2 regions of the Roseixanthobacter finlandensis genome follow, and region 2 is predicted to be linked to the other one. Evidence: riboswitches for the same ligand, from Rfam matches in the RefSeq annotation. Region 2 holds a riboswitch; the other holds the start of a gene.
What was found. A riboswitch is a leader RNA that binds a small molecule or an ion and turns the genes downstream of it on or off. The one in region 2 is predicted to bind thiamine pyrophosphate.
Positions count from the first base shown of each region.

Region 1 (4,409 bases), 900 kb from region 2:
GGCTGCTGGTGAAGCCCGCCGGATGGAAAAGCTCCATGCCGGCGAGAACAAGGGGTGCCGCGCAAAGGCACGCCCACCACAGGATTCCCTTAATTTTCTTGTCCATGTCCCACCCCCGATCCCGTGCGAGCTTAGCCTACCGGTGGGCCTGCCGAAACGGATCGCGGCGAGGCTTATCCGGCGAATGTGGACTGCGGCGACGGGGCTTTCGCGGCCGCCGGCTTGCTGGCCCGCGCGGCCTTTGCCGGTGGAAACAGGAGCTGCCGCACCGCTGCCGCCAGCGCCAGCGAAAGGCCCGCGATCAGCACCCATGCGGCAGGGCTAACCCCAAGCTGCGGCTGGAAATTCGCCGCCGCCACCAGCCAGGGATCCACGCCGGTCAGCAGCCCGTACCAGGCGACTTCGCCGAGCCCCGTCAGCACCGCGCCGAGCACCGTCACGCCGGCGAACAGCAGGGGTCCCACACGGTTCGAGAAATGGAAGACGATGCGATAGACGAACAGCACGATCAGCAGGCCGCCCATCATGACGGCTTCGGTCACATCCAGCTTCGACTGGATCAGGAAATGGGCAATGGCAAGGATTGCAATGGCGTAGACGCTGGCGTGCAGGGCGTTCCAGCGCTTTGCCCCCATGCGGCGGATGATGCGATCAAACGAGGTGCCCCCCAGCGCCAGCAGCAAGGCAACCGCCACCGCCCCGATGGTGAGATAGAAGCGCAAGACGATCTCACGCCCCGCCGCCGTAAAGCTATAGCCTTGATCTACCACGAACAATCCGAGATGCAACACGGCATAGAACAGCGCCGCGAGACCGAGATTGCGGCGCGCCAGGACCAGCTTCGGCCAATGGAACAGGCGCCGGACCGGGGTGACGGCGAGGCTCAGGAGCAGGAAACGCACCGCCCACAGGCCGGTGAAATGGATCGCCGCCGCAACCGGCCGCCCCCCGAGATCGCCCGCCAGCGCCCACCCCGCCAACCACAGTACGGGGATCGCCGCCCCTAGAAGAGTGAGCGTCAGTTCCGGGCTGAATTTGCCGTTGCGTTCGTGAAACAAAGCCATGATGCGTATTCTCTCGCTGTCGCTCAAGATACGCAAAACGCCGCGCCAAAGTTACGACCCATCATGACACAAGCCCGTGAGGCCGCACATCATACAGCGACGGGGGCCTTGATGGCAGGATGAGGATTATAATCCTCAATCACCACGTCATCATAGCGGAATGCAAAGATGTCGCGCACCTGCGGGTTCAGCACCAGGCGCGGCAAGGCACGCAGGGGACGGGACAATTGCTCCCGCGCCTGTTCCATATGGTTGGAATAAAGGTGGACGTCACCAAACGTGTGAATGAATTCTCCAGCTTTCAGTCCGGCCACCTGCGCGACCATGGAGGTTAGCAGGGCATAGGACGCGATATTGAAAGGAACGCCGAGAAATACGTCGGCGGAGCGCTGGTACAGCTGGCAGGAAAGCTTGCCTTCCGCGACATAGAACTGAAACAGGCAATGGCACGGCGGCAGCGCCATCTTCGGCACATCGGCCGGGTTCCAGGCGGTTACGATCAGGCGCCGAGAATCCGGATTGCGCTTGATGTCGGAGATGACCTGGGCGATCTGGTCGATCACCCCGCCGTCCGGGGTCGGCCAGGAGCGCCATTGATGGCCATAAACCGGGCCGAGATCGCCGGTCGCATCCGCCCATTCGTCCCAGATGGAAACGCCATTTTCCTTGAGATATCTGATATTTGTGTCGCCCGCCAGAAACCACAGCAGCTCGTGGACGATGGATTTCAGATGCAGCTTCTTGGTGGTGACCAAGGGGAAGCCCTCGGCCAGATCGAACCGCATCTGATGGCCGAACACGGAGAGCGTGCCGGTGCCGGTCCGGTCCTCCTTGCGGACGCCCTCGGCCAGAATGCGCAGAAGAAGGTCGTGGTACTGGCGCATCTCAGCCCTTCTCCGTCCCAATTCCGTGCTTCTCCGCGAGATTTATGCACTCCACCAGGAAAAGTCATCGCCGCAGGTCGCGAAGCCGCCTCCGGACCCACACAAATTCGTGTTGCGACGCAATATCCCTTCGCTCCAGCTTCGCTGCGTCGCAGCGTTGACATGGATCAATCGGCTGCCCACTGTGGACGCATTCCAAGGGGAGCCCCGCGAGGGGGCTGAGAGATCGCCTTCCGGATCGGTCGTCACGACCGCCGGCGCCGCGATGACCCTTCGAACCTGATCCGGGTCATGCCGGCGAAGGGATCGGAATAGGCCTCCGCCACGATTCGCCCCGCGAATCCCACCCGGAGGCCACCCGTCTCCTAAGCTCGAATTCCCGGATCTCATTTGAAGCGCGAGCTTGAAGGAGATCCGTATGCTCGACGAAGCCTCCACCTCATCCTTGAAGGTGACGACAGGCCCCCTGCTCCAATCCCGCAAGGTGTTCATTCCCGCCGACCGTCCCGACGTCCAGGTGGCGATGCGGGAGATCAGCCTGTCCGATCCCGCCGAACGCCCGGTGCGCGTCTATGACACCTCCGGCCCCTACACTGATCCCGCTGCCCTGATCGACCTGACCAAGGGCCTCGCCGAGCTGCGCCGCGGCTGGGTGCTCGAGCGCGGCGATGTCGAGGAAGTGGAAGGGCGCGCGCAGAAGCCGGAAGACGACGGCCTGAAGCCGGGCCAGACCAGCCACCTCCCGGCGTTCGACCGCACCGGCAGGAAGCCGCTGAAGGCGAAGCCCGGCAAGCGGCCGACTCAGATGGCCTATGCCCGCGCCGGCATCATCACCGCCGAAATGGAATATGTGGCCGCGCGCGAAAATCTCGCACGCGCCAATGGCGGCGCCCATCCGCACCACAAGGCCATGGGCCTCGGCTCCGCCATTCCCACCGACATCACGGCGGAATTCGTGCGCGAGGAAGTGGCGCGCGGCCGCGCCATCATCCCCAACAACATCAACCATCTCGAAACCGAGCCGATGGCCATTGGCCGGAACTTCCTGGTGAAGATCAACGCCAATATCGGCAATTCCGCCGTCACCTCGGGGGTTGCCGAGGAGGTGGACAAGCTGGTGTGGGCGATCCGCTGGGGCGGCGACACGGTGATGGACCTGTCCACCGGCAAGAACATCCACACCATCCGCGAATGGATCATCCGCAATGCCCCGGTGCCCATCGGCACGGTGCCGATCTACCAGGCGCTGGAAAAGGTGAATGGGGTCGCCGAGGACCTCACCTGGGAGATCTTCCGCGACACGGTGATCGAGCAGGCCGAGCAGGGCGTGGACTATATGACCGTCCATGCCGGCGTGCGCCTCGCTTATGTGCCGCTGACCGCCAATCGTGTCACCGGCATCGTCTCGCGCGGTGGCTCGATCATGGCCAAATGGTGCCTCGCGCATCACAAGGAAAGCTTCCTCTACGAGCATTTCGAGGAACTCTGCGAGATCTTCGCCCAATATGACGTCGCCTTCTCGCTCGGCGACGGCCTGCGCCCCGGCTCCATCGCGGACGCCAATGACGCCGCCCAGTTCGCCGAGCTGGAGACGCTGGGCGAACTCACCGAGATCGCCTGGAGGCATGATTGCCAGGTGATGATCGAGGGGCCGGGCCATGTGCCGCTTCACCTCATCCGCGAGAATGTGGAAAAGCAGCTGAAGATCTGCCACGAGGCCCCCTTCTATACGCTCGGGCCCTTGGTCACCGACATTTCCCCCGGCTACGACCACATCTCCTCGGCCATCGGTGCGGCGATGATCGGCTGGTTCGGCACCGCCATGCTCTGCTACGTGACGCCGAAGGAGCATCTCGGCCTGCCCAACCGGGACGATGTGAAGACCGGCGTTATCTCCTACAAGATCGCCGCCCATGCGGCGGATCTTGCCAAGGGGCATCCAGCCGCGCGCATCCGGGACGATGCACTCTCCCGGGCCCGCTTCTCGTTCCGCTGGCGCGACCAGTTCGCGCTCTCCCTGGACCCGGAGACGGCAGAGCAGTTCCACGATGAGACCTTGCCGGCGGAAGGCGCCAAGGTGGCGCATTTCTGCTCTATGTGCGGGCCGAAATTCTGCTCCATGAAGATTTCCCAGGAGCTGAAAATCGAGGCCGGCGACATCGCCCGCGCCGAAGCCGACAACCAGGCGGCGGCGGGCATGGCGGAAATGGCGCAGAAATTCCGGGACGGCGGCGGCAAGATCTACGCCCCCGCGCCCGACGTTGCGGAACCGCCCTCGGCCTGAGCGCCCGCGCCGCAAAAGAAAACCCCGCCCTTCACAGGGCGGGGCCAGACCCGGAAAATCGTTCCGGTCAGTCGAACGTGGCGCTTGTGGTATCCGATTTGCGATTATAGCGAATCGTAATCTTGGACACGCTGCAAAGGTCGATATTCTTCCAGACTGCGGTCGAATCATCGTCGT
Region 1 is NZ_CM195536.1:2,763,359-2,767,767, forward strand. Features, by position in the region: gene V5G24_RS12965 (hypothetical protein) at 1-106, opposite strand, end outside; gene V5G24_RS12970 (protein-methionine-sulfoxide reductase heme-binding subunit MsrQ) at 174-1,064, opposite strand; gene V5G24_RS12975 (thymidylate synthase) at 1,154-1,948, opposite strand; TPP riboswitch at 2,137-2,271, shown strand; gene thiC (phosphomethylpyrimidine synthase ThiC) at 2,367-4,232, shown strand; gene V5G24_RS12985 (hypothetical protein) at 4,300-4,409, opposite strand, start outside.
Region 1: another riboswitch for thiamine pyrophosphate. It lies ahead of thiC (phosphomethylpyrimidine synthase ThiC); the one in region 2 lies ahead of thiO (glycine oxidase ThiO).

Region 2 (4,409 bases):
GGCGAGCGCGATCTGTTCCGCTTCCGGCAAATCCTTCTCGCGCACGCTGATCCAGCGGCACCCGCCGTCCAGCGCCGCCGCCACCACGTGCGGCAGCGGCGCGCGCGCCTGCGTGCGGTCGGTGATCAGCAGGATGGGCGGCTGCGGCAGCATGAATCCAGCCTAGCTCAGCCCCTCAGCTGCCGACGAGGCCGAATTCCGGGCTGGAGGCTTCCGCATGCAGCTTCTTGGGGATACGCCCCGACAGCCGGGCGAGCCGCCCGCCGTCCACCGCGTACCGGAATGCGGCGGCCATGCGCACCGGATCGTGCGCCTTGGACACCGCCGTATTCAGCAGCACCGCCGCGCACCCAAGCTCCATCGCCAGCGCCGCGTCCGAGGCGGTGCCGATGCCGGCATCCAGCACCACCGGAACCGGGGACCGGGCGCAGATCAGCTCGATCATGTGCGGATTGGCGATGCCGAGCCCGGTGCCGATCATGGAGCCGAGCGGCATCACGGTGGCGGCGCCGAGATCGGCCAGCTTCTGGCAGGTGACGGGATCATCATTGCAATAAGGCAGCACGACGAAGCCACGATTGACCAGATCCTCGGTCGCCTTCAGCAGCTCTTCCACATTGGGATAGAGCAGTTCGCGATCGCCGATCACCTCCAGCTTCACCCAATTGGTCTCCAGCGCCTCGCGCGCCAATTCGGCGGTGAGCACCGCGTCCTTCGCGGTCTGGCAGCCGGCCGTGTTGGGCAGGATGTGGACCCGGCCGGACAGTAGGTCGGTCAGGCTCTCCTCATAGCTCGCGAGGCTGATGCGGCGGATCGAGGCGGTGGCCATTTCCGCACCCGAGGCGGCGAGCGCATCGAGAAACACCTTCTGGTTCGGATAGCCCGCCGTGCCCAGGAACAGGCGCGACGTGAAGCTGCGCCCGGCGATCACCAGCGGGTCGGCATTGGGGGCAGCGGCGGCGTTCAGGGAAGCATTCATGGTCATTCTCTTTGCCCGCGCGATGCGGCGGGCGCTCGTCTGTGTCTGGCAGGGCGGATCAGCCGCCCTGCTTGGCCTCTGTTTCGCGGGCGGATCAGCCGCCCTGCTTGGCCTGGATGATTTCCACCGCGTCGCCCGCGGCGAGCTTGTGCTCGGCCCAGCGGGCGCGCGGCAGGACGGCGCCGTTCAGCGCCACCGCGATGCCCTTGCGGGCCGCATCCACGCCCTTGCGGTCCAGAAGATCGGCGATGGTGGCAACCGCGAGGGTTTCGCGCGCGCCATTCACCTGGAGATCGAGCAGGGTTCCGGTTTCCATCATCCTCACTCCGCCGCCACGCGCGCCGCGAACCGCTCGGCCCCGAACGGCGCGATGAGCGGGTCGGTCCGGCCGTCCAGCACCAGGGCGCAGATGGTGGAGGTGGTCACCGGCAGCAGCAGGATGCCGTTGCGGTGATGGCCGGTGGCATGGATCAGCCCCTCCACCTCGCTCGCGCCCAGGATCGGGGCATCATCGCGGCTGCCGGGGCGGAAGCCGACCCATTGCTCGATGATGGTCAGCTCCTCGATGGTCGGCACGCAGCGCCAGGCATGGGTGAGCAGCGCCAGCTGGCCGCCGGCGGTGATGTCGGTGTCGAAGCCCTTCTCCTCCACCGTCGCGCCGATGATGAGGCGCCCGTCCTTGCGCGGCACCATATAGGTGCCCGGCCCCCACAGCACATGGGTCAGCAGGGGCGCGGCCGGATCCATGCGCAGCGCCAGCATCTGCCCCTTGATGGGGCGCACCGGAAGCGGCACGGCCGGGGCGATGGTGACCCCGCGCGACCATGCGCCCGCCGCCAGGACCACGGTATCGGCGGGATGGAACACGCCGGCGACCACGACGCCGCGCGCCTTGCCGTCGCGGGTTTCCACCCGCTCCACCTTGGCATGCTCGTGCAACACCGCGCCGGCCTTGAGCGCCGCCACCTTCAGCGCCGTAGCCGTTTGCCGGTTGTCGGCCTGATGATCCTGCGGACACCACAGCGCGCCGGCCAGTTTCGGGGCGAGATGGGGTTCCTTGCGGCGCGCCTCGGCGGCGGTCAGCCATTCCACCGGCAGGCCGAGGCTCTTTTGAAAAGCGTGCTGGTGGCGCAGCTTGGCGGCGTCATCGGCGGTGAGCGCGACGACAAGCGTGCCCTCCTCGCGCAGGCCCACATCCATGCCGCTGGCCGCTTCCAGATCCGCCGCGAAGGCAGGCCAAAGGGTCTGGCTGGCGCGGTTGAGGGCGAGCAGCCCTTCCTCTCCCGGCTCGGCTTCCGCGCAGGCGGCGAGCATGCCGGCGGCGGCATGGCTGGCGCCGGAACCGGCAAGACCGGCGTCGAACAGCTCGACCTTGCATCCCGCCTGGGCGAGACGCCAGCCGATGGCGAGGCCGATGACGCCGGCGCCGATGATGGCGACGCGTTTTCCCGCGGCATCGCTGCGGGCCGGCTCAATTTGCGAAGACACATTATTCTGGGACGATAAATTCTGGGACGATAAGCGGGTGCTCATCGGCTCCTCCCTACGCTGGAATGACCCAGACAGGTTCGATGGGTATGATCTCAGCCGCACGTGACGCGCGGCACCCCAGGCCGTCTGATACTATCACCGCTCTGCGCCCCAGCGGCAAGGAAAACTCAAAAATTCGCATCGAACCGTCACGAAGCGATGCAAGGCGTTTCGTCCCATAGCTTTTTCGCAAGCGTGCCGCAATTGCGGCACGGCGCGCACCGGCGCGGGGCCTGTGGACGGCCTGAATCATGTCGCGACCGGGCCTCGACTCGCTAAAATGTTCTTGTTATGTTCCTATCATCAAGAGGCGATTGGGAACATGGCGATGAAACTCTATTGGGCACCCCAGACCCGCGCGTTCCGCGCCTTGTGGCTGCTGGAGGAGGCCGGATTGCCCTATGAGCGCCAGTTGGTGCCGCTCGACGGGCCGTTCATCGCCTCGGCGGAGTTTCGCGCCATCAATCCCATGATGAAGGTGCCGGCGCTGGAGGATGGCGACGCGCGGATCGCCGAGAGCGGCGCCATCTGCCTCTATGTCGCGGAGAAGGCACCGGAGGCCCATCTTGCCCCCGCGATCGGCGACCCGCGCCGGGGCCGCTATCTGCAATGGCTGTTCTGGGACGCCGCCTGCATGGAAGCCGCCTTCACCCAGAAGCTCGCCGGGGTGAACCTGCCGAGCCGGGCCGCCGGCTGGGGCAGTTTCGAGCGCGTCATGGACGTGCTGGAAGCGGCGCTGGCGCCGGGACCCTATCTGCTGGGGGAACAGTTCACCGCCGCCGACGTGATGGTGGGCAGCAATGTCTGGTACGGGCTGACGCTTCTCAAGGTGATCGAGCCCCGGCCGGTGTTCACCGCCTATGTGGCACGCTGCGAGGCGCGCCCGGCGTTCCAGCGCGCCAACGCCATCGAGGCGGAGGCGCTCGCCGCGTGAGGCCGCGCGCCGGCCCTGTGCGTGGGAGGAAGGCTCCCGCTGTCAGGCGCGCGCGGACGCGCTATAAGGCGGCCATGCTGCCTCTGCTTCCGCTCATCCGGCGCGTGCGCCACGGCCTCACCCTCGGTGTGCGCACCATCGTCATGGACGACGCGCGGCGCGTCCTGCTGGTGCGCCATTCCTATACGCCCGGCTGGCATTTTCCCGGCGGCGGCGTGGATGTGGGCGAAACCACGGAAGAGGCGGCCCGGCGCGAGCTGATGGAAGAAGCGGCCGTCACCGCCGAGGGCCCGCTGGTGCTGCAGGGGCTCTATTTCAATCCGCGCGTCGGCGGACGCGATCATGTGGCCTGCTATATCGTGCCGCGCTTCTCCTTCGAAGCGCTGCCCGGCCCCAATCTGGAGATTCGCGAGGTGCGCTTCTTCCCACGCGACGCTTTGCCCGAGGATGTCACCGCCGGCACCCTGCGCCGTCTCGCCGAGATCGAAGGTGACCAGCCGCCAGATCCGCGCTGGTAGATCCGCGGGGGCAGGTCCGCGGGGGCAGGTCCGCGCCGGTCGGCCGGCCCGCGCGGACGCACCGGCCGCCCCTCCCTGCCCCGACCTCTCCTCAGTCCCCCTGTCCGCGACCCGTCGCCTTTCTCATTCGCGAGCTTTCCGATGGAAGTGACCTCCGCCCCCTCCCCCGCCGTGGAAATCGCCGCCCTGCTCGGCCGCCTCGGGATTGCGCCCGAAACCCTGCGCGGCGGCACGCTCTTGGCGCGATCGCCGATCACCGGCGAACAGGTCGCCGCCCTGCAGGAAACGCCCGATGTTGCGGCGGCGATCGGCGCGGCGCATGCGGCCTTTCTCGCCTGGCGCGCCGTGCCCGCCCCGCGCCGGGGAGAACTGGTGCGCCTGCTGGGCGAAGAATTGCGCGCCGCCAAGGCCGATCTCGGCCGCCTGGTGACGCTGGAGGCGGGCAAGA
Region 2 is NZ_CM195536.1:3,660,245-3,664,653, forward strand. Features, by position in the region: gene V5G24_RS17335 (thiamine phosphate synthase) at 1-153, opposite strand, end outside; gene V5G24_RS17340 (thiazole synthase) at 176-979, opposite strand; gene thiS (sulfur carrier protein ThiS) at 1,074-1,298, opposite strand; gene thiO (glycine oxidase ThiO) at 1,301-2,512, opposite strand; TPP riboswitch at 2,501-2,600, opposite strand; gene V5G24_RS17355 (glutathione S-transferase family protein) at 2,838-3,443, shown strand; gene V5G24_RS17360 (NUDIX domain-containing protein) at 3,518-3,961, shown strand; gene amaB (L-piperidine-6-carboxylate dehydrogenase) at 4,103-4,409, shown strand, end outside.